Regions from separate parts of the Weizmannia sp. FSL K6-0777 genome, predicted to be linked through region 3. Evidence: riboswitches for the same ligand, from Rfam matches in the RefSeq annotation. Region 3 holds a riboswitch; each other region holds the start of a gene.

Region 1 (6,231 bases), 170 kb from region 3:
GGGGATCCGTCCGCGCATTTTCCTCTTCTTTCGGCCCATCGCGGAGCACAAGTTAAATAGAACGACATGTTCAAATATGGATATTCAGCGCTTCGGCAACCATCCCGGGACACATATTAAACAGAACGGCGAGATACTACGATGAGTGGTGTCCCGCCGTTTTTTGCATTTTGCTTTGGTGTGAAATGAGGGTGGATCTGTCATCCGGCGATTCCATTTTTTTGTATATCAATATTCCTTTTTTTCTGCTAAAATAGAATAAATGCTTTAGCACTGAAAAGCGTTTATCTAAAACAGAAAAGTGAGATTGATAGAAATGGAAAAAAACCAACATCATTTGCAAAAAGGCTTATCACCAAGGCATGTCCAGTTCATCGCATTGGCCGGGATGATCGGAACCGGCATTTTTAAAGGCAGCTCCGATACCGTCAGCCTTGCCGGCCCAAGTGTTGCCGTTTCTTACCTGATCGGCGGCGTACTTTTATTCATTGTCATGTCAGCGCTTGGGGAAATGGCGCTCGTCCACCCCGGCCTCAACGTCCAAAATCTGATCCACAAAGCGTTCGGCAGCCGGGTTTCTTTCATTATTGGCTGGCTGTACTGGATCAACTGGGTCATTGTGACAGTTGTGGAACTGCTTGCAGCCGGGAGCTTCCTGCAATTCTGGATTCCCCACGCGCCATTGTGGCTGCTCAGTTTGCTCTGTGCTGCTTTCATGGTCGGCATCAATTTAATTGAAGTGAAGTACTACGGCGAATTTGAATTTTGGATTGCCGGCATTAAAATTATCACGTTGATCGTTTTTATCCTGCTTGGTGCGCTGATTTTATTCGGTTTATTCCCCGGGACATCTTCCACGCTGTCCAACTATACCGCGCACGGCGGCTTTTTTCCGAACGGGCTTCACGGTACGTTCAATGCTTTTCTGATCGTTATGTTTTCATACGGCGGGGCGGAACTGATCGGCGTTACCGTTTCGGAAACAAAAGACAGCGAGAAAGTGTTGCCGCGTGTGATTAAACAGACCGTTATTCGTGTCATGCTTTTTTATATTTTGCCAATCCTGGTCATTTGTGGCATTGTCCCGTGGAATCAGGTTTCTTCCGTGGAAAGCCCGTTTGTACAGGTATTCAGCCGCACAGGGATCCCCGCTGCCGCCCATGTGATGAATTTTGTGCTCTTGACGGCCGTTCTTTCTGCCGCCAATTCCGGCATTTATGCCACTTCACGCACACTGTTTAACATGGCACAGTCCGGAGAAGCGCCGCACGCCTTTTTAAAAATTTCCCGGAAAGGCGTCCCGCTCATTAGTATTTTGCTGACCTCACTGTTTATTTTAGCCGGCGTGATTCTGGCCTATCTTACGCCGAATGAGGTCATCAGCTATTTGATGACCATCCCGGGATTTACCGTCGTCCTTGTTTGGATCGCCATCTGCGCAGCCGAACTGCGGCTCCGGAAGTCGTATGCAAAATTGCCTTCCTTCCGTGTAAAAGGGTATCCTTTCATGGTCTGGATTGCGCTGCTTGCACTGGCAGGCATTTTCCTGTCCTTTTTGCTGGGCGGCGGAAACCCGATTGGAATAAGCGTCTGCCTTGCTATTTTAATCGTGCTCGTCGTCCTGTCACTGAGAATCAAAGGAAAGGAATAGGCTCCAGCCGGCTGTGTTGATAAAACCGGTCTTTTGGGCAGGGAGAGGACAGAAATACAACTGCGCGATAAGCGAGCACAAACAAGCGGTGTTGATAAAACCGGTTCCCTTGGCGGTGAGAGGACAGACACGGTGTGCACGGCGTGTCAAACTGCCAGAATGGGCGGCACGCCAACCCGTTTGGACTCTTTTTCGTTTTGTGAAGCAAATGAAAGCGGCCATGATGCCCCGCCTGGTTCTGAACCTGCTTTAAAAAAACCAATCAGCGTAAAGAAAAAAAACTCCCGACAGAGCGTGATCTGATAGGGAGTTTTTTTCTTTATCCCTCCATTCGGATAAATCCGATAAAAAAACTTGCAATAATTATATTGACTTCCATTTATTTTCTGATAAAATTTTAAACAACAAATAACTTATCAAGAGCGACGGAGGGATCTGGCCCGATGAAGTCCGGCAACCTGCAGCGAGCAGCAAGGTGCCAATTCCAGCAAAATGGGTACCATTTTGAAAGATAAGCGCTTATCCTTTACTCGCTGTCTTTCCGTAAAAATGGCGGAAAGTTTTTTATTTCTGCAAGGCCGGCCGTTTGAACCAGGATAGGCCCTGATGCGTATAATTCCTCTACATCAGGATGAATTAAATTTATGAATGAAGAAAGCGAGGAACTTGAACATGCAAAAATTAATTGTCTTAGCACTTGTCGGCCTTGCCGCGCAATTGGTGGATGGATCTCTTGGAATGGGTTACGGGGTGACTTCAACCTCACTTTTGCTAGCTTTCGGGATTGCGCCGGCTGTCGCGTCAGCTTCTGTGCATTTGGCGGAAGTTTTTACAACGGCGGCTTCCGGAGTTTCACATATGAAATTTGGGAATGTCGATAAAGGGATCATTTGGAAACTGGTTGTACCTGGAGCTGTCGGCGCCTTTCTCGGGGCAACCGTGCTTAGCCATCTTCCTGCAAGCACATTAAAACCGTACATTTCTATTTTTCTGATCGCCCTTGGCCTCTATATTCTTACCCGGTTTCTGTTCAATACGCGCGGGGCGTCGAAAGTCAAAAAGCAAACCAGGTCAAACATATTTTTTATCCCACTTGGCTTTGTCGCAGGATTTTTTGATGCAACGGGGGGCGGCGGCTGGGGCCCTATCGCCACACCGGCTTTGCTGTCCAGAAATGACATCGAACCGCGGAAAGTGATCGGCTCGGTGGATACTAGTGAATTTGCTGTATCCTTGGCATCAAGCATCGGTTTCCTCTTATCCCTCGGCGCTATGCAAATTAACTGGATTTGGACGATCGCCCTCATGCTTGGCGGCCTGATCGCCGCGCCGATTGCAGCCTATCTGGTTAAAATTTTACCGGCTCATTTGCTGGCTGTCATTGTCAGCGGCATGATTGTGTTCAGCAACGTGCAAACTTTATTAAAAATGGCGGGCGCCGGTAGCGGCTGGTACGGCGTTACCTATACAGCCATTGCGGCAATATGGGCCATCCTCATTTTCTATACAATCAGAAGACACAAACGGGCAGTTGCCAGCGCCAGCGTAAGCGTCACAGAATAAGGAATGTTTTCGGGCAAGGGATCCATTGCCCGGATTGTTTTTACCCAAACAAATTTTGGCAAAGAATGAACATAGACGCTTCTATTTGAAGGAACAGTGCCTTTTTTGCTCGCTTCCTTAATGTAGAGGCGCTCTATGTTAAGAAACAACGTCTTTTTACCGCGCTTCCTTTACGTAGACGACCTCTATGTTAAGAAACAACATCTTTTTACCGAACTTTCTTAACGTAGACGGCCTCTATGTTAAGGAACAATATAATTTTTTCTCGCTTCCTTAATGTAGACATGCTCTATGTTAAGGAACAATGTCTTTTTACCTCGCTTCCTTAATGTAGACGCACTCTATGTTAAGAAACAACGTCTTTTTTGCTTGCTTCCTTAACGTAGACGGGCTCTATGTTAAGGAACAGCACCTTTTTCGCTCGCTTCCTTTACGTAGACGGGCTCTATGTTAAGGAACAACGCCTTTTGACCTCGCTTCCTTAACGTAGACGGACTCTATGTTAAGGAACAACGTCTTTTTTGCTCGCTTTCTTAACGTAGACGGGCTCTATGTTAAGAAACAACACTTTTTTTGCTCGCTTCCTTAATGTAGACGTGCACTATGTTAAGGAACAATGTCTTTTTACCTCGCTTCCTTTACGTAGACAGCCTCTATGTTAAGAAACAACACCTTTTTTTCTCGCTTTCTTCACGTAGACGTACTCTATGTTAAGGAACAACGCAATTTTCGCTCGCTTCCTTAACGTAGCCGACCTCTATGTTAAGAAACAAAGCTATTTTCGCTCGCTTTCTTAACGTAGACGCGCTCTATGTTAAGAAACAACACCTTTTGACCTCGCTTCCTCAACATAACCGGCCATGCCGCTACCACGTAGCACCAGCAAAAATTATCCATCATAATTTTTTTCGAGATAGCATGCCTAAGTAAAGGCAGCCGCAACTCTTTTAGTGACAAACAAAAAGCGTTCTGCATGAAGATCGCCCAGAAATTTTTTGCGGATCCAAACATAGCTTAGCCCCTGCCACATATATATCATTTAAATAGAGGCAAAAAACATGGCTTAACCCGCGCCCCGTCCGGTTTGCAACCCCTGTTTATGCCGCTATCCGCCATGCCCGCTATCCCTCCCTCGTCCGCAAAGTGTATTATGTTTAAAATGTAAAACCTGTTTTGCTATAATTATATTTACTGGTATTTTCCATTTTTTGAACGGAAAGAACGGTGTGTCTATGAAAACATTGATTTCGTCGCTGCAATGGATGGCATTTATGATCGCCGGGTCGATCGCGGCCCCGATTGCCATTGCGGATGCTTTCCATTTCAGTGCAGGTGAGACTGCCCTGTTTGTGCAGCGGACGCTTTTTGTACTCGGGATCGGCGGCCTTTTGCAAGGAATTTTCGGCCACAGAATGCCCATCAATGAAGGGCCGGCCGGGTTGTGGTGGAGCGTGTTTGCCATTTATGCAGGGCTTGTCGGCAGCTTGTATAGTTCAAGCACTGAATCTCTGCAATATTTGGCAGGCGCACTGATTGTAACCGGCATCTTTTTCTTCCTGCTCGCTTTTACCGGACTTGTGGACCAATTAAATAAACTGTTTACGCCGGTAGTGACATTTATTTATTTGCTGTTGTTGGTGCTGCAGTTGAGCGGCTCTTTTATGAAAGGGATGCTCGGCATTACGGGTGCCCATCAGGAAGTCCGGCCGCTTGTTGCTGTTTTGAGCCTTGTCACCGTATTGCTTACATTCTATTTTGGCCATGTAAAGAAACCGTGGGTCAAGCAATATTCGATCATGCTCGGCTTGATTTGCGGCTGGATTTTGTTCGCGCTTTTCGGTGAAGCACCGGCTATTACATTTGGGGAAAGCTGGTTCTCTCTTCCCGCTGTGTTTGATTTTGGAAAACCGCGTTTTGATTCCGGTGCCGTCACAACCGGTGTATTCATCGGGCTTTTGTTAACTGCGAATATGATTACGTCTGTGCGCGTCATGGGAAATGTGACGGGAGTCCGCCAAGAGCGGGTGCGGAGCAGTCTGTTCATATCCGGCATCAACCAGCTGCTTGCCGGCATCTTTTCCGCTGTCGGTGCGGTTCCGATTGCAGCAGCGGCAGGCTATGTTGCACAAACCGGTATAAAAGTGCTGAAACCATTTTTGTATGGTGCTTGTTTCGTTTCCATCATTGCTCTGCTGCCACCGCTCGTGCATATCATGTCTGCGATTCCCGCGCCGGTTGGTTATGCCGTTACCTTTGTGGTCTTCACACAATTGGTTGGCCTTGCCTTAAATGATCTTGAAAAAAGCCCGGACAAAGAGATTGCCCACACAACAGCAGGCATCTCCTTCCTGGTCGGAATCGGGGCGATGTTTTTGCCGGCTCATGCGACCGAACATTTGCCAATGATGATCGCTACTTTTTTAAACAACGGCTTAATCCTTGGATCTGTGGTCGGCATTTTGACAGAACAGCTGCTGATTTGGAGGAAAAAAAGAAAACTGCAAGAAAACAGCATCCGCGAGCAGTAAAAATTGGGAATGCTGCCAAACAGCAAAGAATTTCCTGCTCCGATTTGCACGGGATCCCGCCGGTTGGCACCTTTGTTGCAGTCATCCAAATGGCCTGGGGCGTTCCAATTCAATAAAAAGGGGCACAGGACTTGATCGCCGAATCCCTTGCCTCCGTACAACGTGAGCCTGTTGCGGCGGTCAGGGATATAAAAAATGCCGGGAAATTCCCGGCATTTTTTATATCCGCTTCCGTTTTTCCACACACGATTACAGATCGGCTTCCTCGAGCAGCCCTTTTTCGATGCAGGTGAGGGCAGACAGTTTTATCGTCCGTTTTTCAAACCGGATGGCAAGGGTGTCACCATCAATATCAACAATTTCACCATGACCAAACACACGGTGCTGGATTTTTTTACCGGCCACAAAAGCGGATGCGTCCTTAATGGCATTCGGGTTCTGCGGGATGGAGACCGTCTTTTTGCCGATTCGGGCAACTTCTATGTCTGG
Region 2 (6,231 bases), 1.3 Mb from region 3:
CTCGAAGTGGACAAAGAAAAAAATATAGAAGCCATCAAACAGTTTTTGGATGAATAACAGGGGCCGGTTCCGGCTCTTTTTTTTGTTGCAGACAGAAAGCCGTACCGGGAGCAAATTGTCCTTTTGGAGGGTTCAAAAAGACAAAAGAAAGCCGGACTAGGAGCAAATTGTCTTTTTGAAGGGTTCAAAAAGACAAAAGAAAACCGTACCAGGAGCCAATTGTCCTTTTGGAAGGCTCAAAAAGACAAAAGAAAGCCGGACCAGGAGCAAATTGTCCTTTTGGAGAGCTCAAAAAGACAAAAGAGAGCTGGACCAGGAGCAAATTGTCCTTTTGGAGAGCTCAAAAAGACAAAAGAGAGTCGGATCAGGGGCGAATTGTCCTTTTGGAGGGCTCAAAAAGACAAAAGAAAGCCGGACCAAGAGCAAATTGTCTTTTTGAAGGGTTCAAAAAGACAAAAGAGAGCCGTACCAAGAGAAAATTGTCCTTTTGGAGAGCTCAAAAAGACAAAAGAGAGCCGTACCGGGAGCAAATTGTCTTTTTGAAGGGTTCGTGACCACTGAAAAAAGCCATTTTTTTATGTAAAATTTGCTGTGTAGTGTAAGAAATTTTCTGTAAATGGTACTCTTTACCATAGAAATTAGTAAAAATGACAAATGTTTGGCTATAATTCGCCTTTTTAGAGGATAGTATGGCGGCTATCCTCTTTAAATTTACTGCCAAGGCTGTTAGCTTGGCTTGTAAGCCCATGCTTTTTAGACCGTACCATTTGGCACGATCTAACCCGTGGAAATTCTTCATTTCGCCATTTTTCCCTTCTTGGCATGCTCTTTTTTTATACTTCTCTTTAAATCCCTCCGATTTCTGTTGTTGACTATACTCATAAAATTCTGGGGTGTTGATTCCGACCCCTAATACTTTTCCGACTGTTTTTCCGGTTATGCAAACTTCTCGCATTGGGCAATTTCTACATTGTTCTCTGTCAAAATAGTAATTATACGTTTCTTTTCCACATTTTCTTATATAGTGTTTCTTTTTGATTGTTTTGTTTCCTTGACTACAGAACCACTCGTCAGAATCTTTGTTATAACTGAATCTTTCTTCGTCTATGCGATATGCAGCTTCACTTACAGGGATGTATGCCTTTGCTTTAAGTTCAGAGATTTTGTCTAAGATTGGCTTTTTAAAATAGGCTTTATCACCATATACTTCTGGTATTTTTATTCTCGTTTTCTTGGTTAACTCTAATAATTCATCAAACTTCGTTCCATCCACATAAGCTCCATTACCAGTATGAACAGCTGTAATCATTCGATCTTCTGTTGTCATCATAAATTCCGTTTTATAACCAAAGAAAGGATCATTTTTGCTTTTATACCCTATTCTCGCTTCTTGGTCGACAATCGATCGTACCCCTTTTTGCTCCATAAACTTCGGGTCTGCTAAAATTTCTTTCGCATTATTAACGAGTGCTTTTGTTTCAGGTGCTTTCTCCAGTTCAACTAGTTCTTCTACCTTTGATACCGTTTCTTCAAGATAGGACTTCATTGTTTTTCTAGCTTCATCATGGTTTTCTATTTCTTTATAATCAGGGATTTCTTGGTTGATTTCACTTGGTATTTCTCCGTTTTCTTCTTTAACGGTTTTAAAGATTTTTTTCGCTAATTGTTTCATGACTCGTTCCGGTCTATATTTTTTGGTGTTGGCTTCTGTATGAGTGGAATCAATCGTTATACCAGAAACCTTTTGTAAAATTCCTTTTTCAATGCATTGGTTTATGATTTCAATAATAATTTCATCTATAGTGAGATTGCCTTCTAATCTACTTTTACGAAATTTTGCCAAAAGACTTGGGTGAGGGAGGTCGTCTTCCGGATTGATTCCTAAAAAATACATATATGCAAGGTTTAATGAGCAATTTTCTATAACTTTCTCATCAGATAAGTCATAGAGTTTTTGTAACACCAAGATTTTAACCATAAGTTCGGGCTCTTTTGCTGGCCTTCCATATTCTTTACAGTAAGTTTTTTCAAGCATTTTATTGATAAAACTAAAATCCACTTCATCTCTTAATAATTTAAGTGTATGATTTTCAGGAATTTTATCGTATAATATGGAATAGATGCTTAATTGATTATCTTTTTCTTTAAGCATGATAGATACCCCCAGTTTGGTTTTGGTTTGTAGTATAACTTTATTATACCAAATACTGGGGGTATTTTTTTCAATTTATTGTACATATAATTATTTTGAATTTTCAGATTGACTTTTTCAGTGGTCCCGAAGGGTTCAAAAAGACAAAAGAGAGCCGTACCGGGAGCAAATTGTCCTTTTGGAGGGCTCAAAAAGACAAAAGAGAGTCGGATCAGGGGCGAATTGTCCTTTTGGAGGGCTCAAAAAGACAAAAGAGAGTCGGATCAGGGGCGAATTGTCCTTTTGGAGAGCTCAAAAAGACAAAAGAGAGCCGGACCAAGAGCAAATTGTCTTTTTGAAGGGCCCAAAAAGACAAAAGAAAGCCGGACCAGGAGCAAATTGTCTTTTTGGAGAGTTCAAAAAGACAAAAGAGAGCTGGACCAAGAGCAAATTGTCCTTTTGGAGGGTTCAAAAAGACAAAAGAAAGCCGTACCGGGAGCAAATTGTCCTTTTGGAGGGCTCAAAAAGGCAAAAGAAAGCCAATTAGACAAAAGGGACGAAACCGCATCCAATATGAATTTCAATTTCCCCCTTGTCATGTCACCCGGCAAAGTGTAAAGTATAAATAAGTCAAAATTTTAAGTACGTTCAATCGAATAGCCTTATCAAGAGAGGCGGAGGGACTTGGCCCGATGAAACCTCAGCAACCAGCCCATACGGCACGGTGCTAAATCCAACAGGTATACCTGAAAAGATAAGGAGAATGTTGTCATCTTGCCTCCTTTTCTGGGAGGCTTTTTTCATATCATTCAAAGGGAGTGTAAAAATTTGAACCTTCTCGAAACGTTAAAAAACCGCATCCTTGTTGCAGACGGGGCAATGGGGACACTGCTATATGCATACGGCGCCGACACATGTTATGAGTCATTCAACCTGACCCATCCGGAAGACATCCACGCGATCCACCGCGCCTATATCGAAGCAGGCGCATCGGTCATCCAGACAAACACGTACAGCGCCAACTATATCAAGCTGGCACAGTATGGCCTGGAAGAAAAAGTAAAAGATATCAACAAAGCGGCTGTCCAGATCGCAAAAGAAGCGGCAAACCGTGACACATTTATACTCGGCACGGTCGGCGGCATCCGCGGCCAGCGCAAAACCGAAGCAACACTTGCCGAAATCAAGCGCACGTTCCGCGAGCAGATTTTTCACCTCCTGGACGAAGGAGTTGATGCCCTGCTTTTGGAAACGTATTTTGACGCGGAAGAACTGTATACGGTCGTTGACATTGCGAAAAAAGAAGCGGATGTCCCGGTCATCGCCCAGTTCTCGCTTATCGAACCGGGCGTGCTCCAAAACGGAACCCCGGTCCGCGACGCGTTCAAGGAACTTGAAAACCGCGGCGCCGATGTGACCGGCCTGAACTGCCGGCTCGGCCCGCACCACATGATCCAGGCGTTCGAAGAAATCCCGATACCGAAGCGTGCCTTTTTGTCCGCATACCCGAATGCGAGTCTTTTAGATTACGAGGAAGGCCGGTTCACGTTCACAAATAACGCCGATTATTTTAAAACATGCGCCGAAAAACTGGTCGAACAGGGTGTGCGCCTGATCGGCGGCTGCTGCGGCACGACCCCAGCTCACATCAAAGCAATCGCAGACGGGGTGCAGGGGCTTTTGCCTGTCACAGAAAAAACGGTCCGCCCACCGAAAATTGAAATCGCAGCCGCCCCGGCGCAGCACGAACCACCGTTGCATGAAATCGTAAAAAAGCGCCGCTCTGTCATTGTCGAATTGGATACGCCGAAAACTCTGAACACGACTCGCTTTTTTGAAGGGGCAAAAGCGCTGCACGACGCCGGCATCGATGCCTTGACAATGGCCGACAACTCGCTTGCAAGCCCGCGCATCAGCAACACAGCGATTGCTTCAATTTTAAAAGAGAAACATGGCATCCGGCCGCTTGTTCATATTACATGCCGTGATCGTAATTTGATCGGGCTGCAGTCGCACTTAATGGGCCTTGCTGCGCTCGGGATTGACCAGGTGCTTGCCATCACGGGGGATCCGACAAAAATCGGCGACTTCCCGGGAGCGACGAGCGTATACGATTTGTCATCCATGGAACTGATCGCAATGATCAAGCAATTCAATGATGGCATTTCCCATTCCGGCAAATCGCTTCACAGGAAAACGAATTTTTCCGTCGCGGCTGCATTTAACCCGAACGTCCGCAATCTTGATAAAACGGTCGGGAGGTTGGAGCGCAAAATCCGCCACGGTGCCGATTATTTTATCACCCAGCCTGTGTTCAGCACGGAAAAAATCGAGCAAATCCATGAAGCAACGAAGCATTTGGACGCGCCGATCTATCTTGGCATTATGCCGCTTACCAGCTACCGGAACGCGGTCTTTCTGCACAATGAAGTGCCGGGCATCAAACTGACGGATGAAATTTTGGCGGCGATGGAAAAAACAAATGGCGACCCTGCGAAAGCGCGTGAAGAAAGCCTTGCGATCAGCCGTACCCTGATCGACGCGGCCCTCGGCTATTTCAACGGCATTTACTTAATTACGCCGCTCGAACGCTACGAACTGACGGTGGAATGCACGCGCTATATCCACGAAAAAACAGCAGTGCAAGGCGCAGGCATTGTCTGAGACTGCAACGAAAAAAGTACAGGCGGATTCATTAAAGTGAAACTTTGATAGCACTGTCCAATTGCAAGATTAAGAAAAGAGCTCAAGAAGGCAAAACGAAACCTTGGCCGGCTTCAGCCCCGGCGAGATGCATGCACTTTAAACTCAATCAAAAGTGGCACCGGCGCCGCCAGCATCGGAACGCGACCCAGCCAGGTACCAAATGTTACCGTACGTCGCAATCTCAATATCAAACGTACAACCAAAGGGGGAATTTTTCATGGGGCAAACGTTATTTGAACAGCAGCTTGCAAACCGCATTCTCATCCTTGACGGGGCGATGGGGACGATGATCCAGCAGCAACACCTTACCGCGGCGGATTTTGGCGGCGAAGCATACGAAGGCTGCAATGAATACTTGAATCTCACAGCGCCCGATATCATCCGCTCGATCCATGAAGCATATCTCGAGGCGGGGGCCGATATCATCGAAACTAATACCTTTGGCGCAACGTCCATCGTTCTTAACGAGTACGGCCTCGGGCACCTTGCTGAAAAAATCAACATCGAAGCCGCGCGCATCGCCAAGCAGGCTGCCGAAAAATATTCCACACCCGGCCGGCTGCGGTTTGTCGCTGGTTCGATGGGTCCGACAACAAAGACGCTCTCCGTCACAGGCGGCACCACTTTTGACGCGCTCAAAACCGCTTACCAGGAACAGGCTTGCGGGCTCATAAAAGGCGGCGCCGACGTGCTTCTCCTCGAAACATCGCAGGACTTGCTGAACGTCAAAGCCGCTTTTCTTGGCATTACGGATGCATTCAACGAAACCGGAAAAAAACTGCCGCTTCTCATCTCCGGCACCATCGAACCGATGGGCACAACGCTTGCTGGTCAGAACATTGAAGCATTTTACATTTCCGTCGAGCATATGCAGCCGGCCGCAGTCGGGCTTAACTGCGCGACCGGCCCGGAGTTCATGGCCGACTCGATCCGCACACTCGCGGGGCTCGCCAAAACGGCAGTGAGCTGCTACCCGAACGCCGGGCTTCCCGACGAAGAAGGGCATTACCACGAAACACCGGAATCGCTCGCTGTCAAAATGAAAGGCTTCGCCGAAAAAGGCTGGCTCAACATCGCAGGCGGCTGCTGCGGCACAACACCTGCCCATATCAAAGCACTGAATGAAGCACTTGCCGGGCTCCCGCCGCGCCAGCCTGCAAAACAAGAACACCACGCCGTCTCCGGCATCGAACCATTTATTTACGATGACCCGTCCACCCGTCCGATTTTTGTCGGCGAACGCACAAACGTCATCGGCTCGCGCAAGTTCCGGCGCCTGATCGCGGAAGGCAAATGGGAAGAAGCAAGTGAAATTGCCCGCACACAGGTTAAAAATGGCGCACAGATCATCGACATCTGCCTCGCCGATCCGGACCGCGATGAAATCAGCGATA
Region 3 (6,231 bases):
ATGGGCTGGATGTGTTGAAATTTTTGCAGGAACATGAAACAGATGCGATTTTTCTCGATATTAATATTCCTTCCCTGGATGGCATGCTGCTGGCAGGCAGCATCAGCAAATTTGCGCATAAACCGTATATTATTTTTACAACGGCTTATAAGGAACACGCCGTCCAGGCTTTTGAACTAGAAGCATTTGATTATATTTTAAAACCGTATGAAGAAAAAAGAATTGCCGCCATGTTGAAAAGGCTCGAGGCTGCGTATAAAAGAGAGCATTCATTGCTGGGGGAAGAAGGGGCTGTGCCGCGAAACGGCGGGCTGCACCGGAAAGAGCGGGTGAACTTGCGCAAGGGCGAGAAAATTATTGTGGCGGATGCAAACGATATTTTTTACTGCGCCGCCCAGGAGAAAATCACGCTTGTTTATACACAACAGGAAACGTTTGAAATGCCCATGGCGATATCAGAGTTCCAGTCTCTTTTGCCTGAGGATCTTTTCTTTCGCTGCCATCGTTCTTATCTAGTGAATTTAACAAAAATCCGGGAAATTGTGCCGTGGTTCAATCAAACGTATTTACTCCGCTTAAACGGGATGGATGCGGAAATTCCGGTAAGCAGAAGAAATGTGAAACAGTTTAAAGCGCTGATGCATTTTTAAACGAAAGTGAAAAGCGGCCGGCATGAACACGAAAAGTGCATGCCGGCTTTTCCTGTTTTTCCAGGACGGGCGTGACAAAATAAGCATGGTCTGTTTTGCGCACTGCGGTCGTTCGCACATGAAAAGTTAGAATGCCTGCTTTCCGATAGGCCATCCTCCAAGGGGTTGCACTGAAAAAGCGGTCATGGCTTGCTTCCGGTCATACCGTTTGCGCATAAAAGTTGGCATGTCTGCATCTATCCATATGCCATCTTGAATGGACATATAGCGCGAAAGTTTCAGGAAGCGGTTGATCCTATGCCGTCCATTCCTTTTTGTATACCGTTTATTCCTTTTTAAAGCATTCTCGTTCCGAAAATGCGTTCCCTCCTTATTTTCGTACTATAATTTGAGCTGTAGAAAAGGACAGAAGAAACGGGAGGAACCGGACATGTTAGAACAAAAAGCAAACCGCAGCCTGATTGTATTGGGGACGATGATTGTGCAAATGGGGCTTGGGACGGTTTATACTTGGAGTTTGTTTAACCAGCCGCTTGTTGATAAATTTGGATGGCAATTGAGTGCCGTATCGACGACATTTTCCATTTTAAGCCTGGCACTTGCGGTATCGACATTGTTTGCCACAAAATTACAGGCAAAATGGGGTTTGCGCCGCTTGGTTGCTTTTTCCGGCATTTTGCTTGGCGCAGGATTAATCTTGAGTGCATTTGCACCTACACTTTGGATGCTCTATCTGTTGGCAGGGCTTATCGTTGGTTATGCTGACGGGACAGCTTACATCACGACTTTATCCAATTTAATGAAATGGTTTCCGGATAAAAAAGGCCTCGTTTCAGGCATCTCCGTCGGGGCGTACGGGACTGGCAGCCTGGTATTTAAGTTTATAAACGGTGCCGTCCTCAGTTCGTTTGGCGTCACACAGGCTTTCCTTTGCTGGGGAGTGATTGCGATTGTCATGATCACCGGCGGATCTTTCCTCTTGAAAGAAGCAGAAAATGCAACCACATCCGGTACTGTATCCAAACAACCGGCCGGAAAAGATTTTACCATCAAAGAAATGCTCAAAACGAAACAAGCTTACCTTTTATTCATCGTATTCTTCACTGCATGTATGAGTGGTTTGTATCTGATCAGCCTTGTAAAAGACATTGGCACGAGGCTTGTCGGGCTGGATGTTGCGACGGCCAGCAATGCAGTTGCACTCATTGCCGTTTTTAACACAATCGGACGGCTCATTCTCGGCGGTTTATCAGACCATGTTGGAAGAATGAAAGTGGTATCAGGGACGCTGCTTGCAACGGCCATTGCGGTTTCCGTTTTAAGCTATGCCCACTTAAATTTCGCCTTGTTCTTTATCTGTGTTGCAGCGATTGCTTTCGGTTTCGGCGGAAATGTCACCGTATTTCCGGCTATTATTTCAGACTTCTTCGGTCTGAAAAATCAAAGCGCCAATTATTCAGTGATTTACCAAGGGTTCGGCATCGGCGCATTATCCGGATCGGTCATTGCTTCTCTTCTCGGGGGCTTTATGCCGACATTCCATGCGATCACGATTCTCTGCCTGATCTCTTTTGCGATTACGCTTTTCATTAAATCACCGGCTGAAGAAGCAGCCCGCACACACGGGGTTCGACGGAGTGTTGGTCGTGCCCAGCATTCGCATTAAAGCTGGCTGTGCGCTTCAATTATGAACAAACAGCTTGTATGAAAAGAAAAAGGGATTCGTGCTTGAATCACGGTCCTGACGGATAAAAAACCCGCTGGCTGCCCAGCGGGTTTTTCCGGTTTATCCCCAAATTTTCTTTGCGGTATCCACAATATATTTTACTTTTTCCCACTGCTGTTCTTCTGTTAAAAGATTGCCGTGGTGGGTGGAGGAGAAGCCGCACTGAGTGCTGATGCAAAGCTGTTCGAGCGGTACATACCTGGATGCTTCCTGAATTCGTTTTTTGATCAGTTCCTTATCTTCAAGTTCGCCCTTTTTCGATGTAAAAATGCCAAGCACGACTTTCGGTCCGCCTTCCGGAATGTATTTTAACGGTTCAAATCCGCCGGAACGCTCATCGTCGTATTCAAGGAAAAACCCGTCTACTTTTTCGTTTGCAAAGATTTTCGGGGCAATTTTATCATATGGGCCTTCAAAAGCCCATTTCGACTGGTAGTTGCCGCGGCACAGATGGGTTGTGATGGTCAGGTCATCGGGCTTACCTTCCAGTACGCTGTTAGCTACATGTAAAGCGAGATCAATCAATCTTTCCCTCTTGAGGTCACTGTCTGTAAACGGCAGTTTCGGTGCACACAGGCCGGCAAGATAGACATCATCCAGCTGTAAGTAGCGGCAGCCGGCATCATAAAAAGCTTTGATCGCATCCCGGTAAGTTTGGATAATATCATTTGTGTATTCTTCAAGATCCGGGTAAATGTCTTCATTGCGGATCCCGGCATTGAAAAACTGATTCGGGCTTGGAATGGTCATTTTCGCAATCGCCCTGTCCCCGGCGATTTCTTTCAGCGCAATAAAATCTTTTATGTGCGGATGGTCCGGGTTAAAGGAGATTTTTCCGGTTACCCGGACGTCATAAGCTTCTGTTTCAATGCCAACAAACCGGTATCCATGGTTCGGTACATACCCTTCCACCCCGTTCAAATGCTCCATGAAATCCGTATGCCAGAATCTTCGCCGGAATTCCCCGTCCGTTACTGCTTCAAGGCCGGCTTCAAGTTGTTTGTCGACAAGCCGGCGGATTTCTTCATTTTCAATTGCACGCAAGTCTTCCGCCGAAATGGTGCCCGCTGCAAATTTTTCCCGCGCATCGTGCAGCCGGGCCGGGCGCAAAAAACTTCCGACAATGTCTGCTCTGTACGGCGCTTTTGTTAATGTTTTTGTCATCATGATTCCCTCTTTCTGCATATTTTTTTAAACAGCTGCTGTGCGCAGAAAGAAATTGCTTTTAACTGCATAGGCCCATCAAAAAAAAACCTCTTCGGCAATAAGAAGAGGTTTGGATTGCAAAATAGAACCGTCCGCTCTTCTTATCTTCAAGCAATTGCTTTCTGGAATTGGCACAGTTCTTTAAAAAAAGACCGCTGCCGAGGCTTCAAAGGGCCAGTCCCTCCACCTCTCTGGATAAGAATTTTAAATATTATTTGGTTTAAATACACTTTAAATGTTTCGCCCATTTTTGTCAAGGGCACTCGCATTATTTTTTAAAATGGGACGGAAAGATTGAAATCAGGGGCGATGTGAAAATATAATAGTACTAAGAAAAACAAGGAGGGGTTTTATGGAGGCTGTACAATCAAGGCCTGTGTTCCAGAAAGTGCTTGGCGTCTTTGCTGTTTCACTGCTGTTTGCAACCGCGGGTTTATATACGGGAAGATTTATTCCGCCTGCGCTCATGATGCCGCTGATGGTCGCGGAAATTGTAATGGTCATTGCCGCTTTCTGGTTAAGGAGGAAAAAGAGCGTCGGGTATATGTTCGTTTATGCCTTCACCTTTATTTCCGGCATTACGACATATCCGATTGTGGCTTATTATGCATCCCAGGCTGGTGCTGAAGTCGTGCTGCTCGCTTTTGGTTCCACGTTCGGCATTTTTGCCGTGATGGGTGTCATTGGGGCCGTTACCAAAAGGGATCTTGGCTTTTTAAGCACCGCATTGCTTGTCGCATTGCTGGCATTGATCTTCATCGGAATATTCAGCATTTTTAGTCCGCTAACCTCAACCGGGATGCTCGCGTATTCCTTCATTGGCGCGATTGTTTTTTCCCTGTATGTGGTTTTTGACTTTAACCAAATGAAGCACCATGGCATTTCCGAGGAAATGGTCCCGCTTCTGGCTTTAAGCCTGTACCTTGATTTTATCAACCTGTTTATTTACATTTTGCAAATTCTCGGCATTTTGGGAAGCGACGATTAAGAAAAAAAGAAAACGCCCGCCATTAACCGGCAGGCGTTTTCTTTTTCACATGTTGGATGTCAAACAAAACAATACGGTCTTTTTGCTCCCATTCGGGGATGCGCGCTTCCCATGCTGCCCGGACCATTTGTGCCAAATGCTGCTGCGCATCCGGCCCCATCAGCGATAAAAACAGCGCTTTCCGGTGGAGATGCTCTTTTCCATCGAGCGTCTGGATCGCATTTTCGCCAAACAACGTTTTTTGAATACGTTTCGGCACAGCCCCGTTTCGTTTGAATTTTTCCGGGTCATAAAACATTTTGACTGCTTCCTCGCCACTGATGCACACCGCTTTTTGCCCGAGCAGACGGGTTTCGAACAAAATTGCATGATAATCGTCCGTCCGGTTTTTAACGGCTTTCCGAAAGAAGTCTCCCATCCTCAAGGAATGTAAAGGTGCGAATCGCACCAATGAGTAGGTGGGAGATGAATTTCGGTTGGCTTTAGCCAAAGTTATTTTTCCAATCCTTTTCTCAACAATTCTAAGATTGCGGCTGTTCTAGTTGGAATCCCATTTTCTTTTTGATATTGCTCCAATTTTTCTAATATCGTCTTAGGCATACGAATTTCTACACGTTCTTTCTCTTCTCTCATGATTATCACCTCATATTGATTGTACGGATTTTTTACGATATAATCAATATATACGAAATTTTTCCGCACAAAGTGAGGTGAATTGATATGGCCAAGCAAAACAAAGCTTTCAAGTTTCGTTTGTTACCAAACAAAGAACAATCCGCATTATTAGCTAAGACATTTGGTTGTGTTCGCTTTGTCTACAATAAGATGTTAGCTGAACGCAAAGAAACGTATGAAAAGTTCAAGGATGATAAAGAATTGCTTAAAAAGCAAAAGTTTCCGACTCCTGCAAAATATAAAAGTGAATTTCCATTCCTAAAAGAAGTGGATTCTTTAGCTTTGGCAAATGCACAAATGAACTTACAGACTGCTTATAAGAATTTCTTTGAAGGAAATGCGGATTTTCCAAAGTTCAAAAATCGTAAAGCAAAACAATCCTATACAACTAATATGGTCAACGGAAATATTAAGCTAGAAAATGGTCATATCAAACTGCCAAAAATCAAAAAGCCAATAAAAATGAAACAGCATAGAGAGATACCTGCTGATTATAAAATCAAATCTTGCACTATTTCTAAAACAAAGACAGGCAAGTACTACATTTCAATTTTGACAGAATATGAGAAAGATATTCGTCCAGTTAAAATACAAAAAGTTGTTGGTTTGGATTTTGCTATGGATGGTCTATATGTCGAGAGTGAACAGGGTAAGAAAGCCAATTACCCACGTTACTATCGGCAAGCCTTAGATAAATTAGCAAAAGCACAACGAATTCTTTCTCGAAGAAAGAAAGGTTCTGCACGTTGGAACAAGCAACGACTAGTAGTGGCTAAATTACATGAGAAAGTGGCGAACCAACGCATGAATTTTCTTCATCATAAGTCAAAAGAATTAGCTTCTAACTTTGATGCTGTCGTGATTGAGGACTTGAACATGAAAGGGATGTCTCAAGCCCTTCACTTTGGGAAAAGCGTTCATGATAACGGCTGGGGGATGTTCACTACTTTCTTAGCGTATAAGCTAAAAGAACAGGGGAAACAACT

What was found. A riboswitch is a leader RNA that binds a small molecule or an ion and turns the genes downstream of it on or off. The one in region 3 is predicted to bind S-adenosylmethionine.
Region 1: linked by a shared signal. The riboswitch ahead of NST70_RS14100 (sulfite exporter TauE/SafE family protein) and the one ahead of NST70_RS13260 (5-methyltetrahydropteroyltriglutamate--homocysteine S-methyltransferase) in region 3 are both predicted to bind S-adenosylmethionine.
Region 2: linked by a shared signal. The riboswitch ahead of NST70_RS02075 (bifunctional homocysteine S-methyltransferase/methylenetetrahydrofolate reductase) and the one ahead of NST70_RS13260 (5-methyltetrahydropteroyltriglutamate--homocysteine S-methyltransferase) in region 3 are both predicted to bind S-adenosylmethionine.

What each region holds. Positions count from the first base shown of each region.
Region 1 is NZ_CP151971.1:2,921,838-2,928,068, forward strand. It holds gene NST70_RS14095 (amino acid permease) at 317-1,651, shown strand; SAM riboswitch class I at 2,062-2,169, shown strand; gene NST70_RS14100 (sulfite exporter TauE/SafE family protein) at 2,324-3,214, shown strand; gene NST70_RS14105 (purine/pyrimidine permease) at 4,447-5,742, shown strand; gene NST70_RS14110 (ATP-dependent helicase) at 5,992-6,231, opposite strand, start outside.
Region 2 is NZ_CP151971.1:429,484-435,714, forward strand. It holds gene NST70_RS02060 (LCP family protein) at 1-57, shown strand, start outside; gene NST70_RS02065 (hypothetical protein) at 124-543, shown strand; partial or broken gene NST70_RS02070 (IS1182 family transposase) at 677-2,152, opposite strand; SAM riboswitch class I at 2,791-2,892, shown strand; gene NST70_RS02075 (bifunctional homocysteine S-methyltransferase/methylenetetrahydrofolate reductase) at 2,960-4,795, shown strand; gene metH (methionine synthase) at 5,055-6,231, shown strand, end outside.
Region 3 is NZ_CP151971.1:2,748,564-2,754,794, reverse strand. It holds gene NST70_RS13270 (LytTR family DNA-binding domain-containing protein) at 1-650, shown strand, start outside; gene NST70_RS13265 (OFA family MFS transporter) at 1,081-2,316, shown strand; gene NST70_RS13260 (5-methyltetrahydropteroyltriglutamate--homocysteine S-methyltransferase) at 2,437-3,540, opposite strand; SAM riboswitch class I at 3,681-3,784, opposite strand; gene NST70_RS13255 (Bax inhibitor-1/YccA family protein) at 3,935-4,570, shown strand; gene NST70_RS13250 (hypothetical protein) at 4,593-4,988, opposite strand; gene NST70_RS13245 (ribbon-helix-helix protein, CopG family) at 5,063-5,203, opposite strand; gene NST70_RS13240 (RNA-guided endonuclease TnpB family protein) at 5,291-6,231, shown strand, end outside.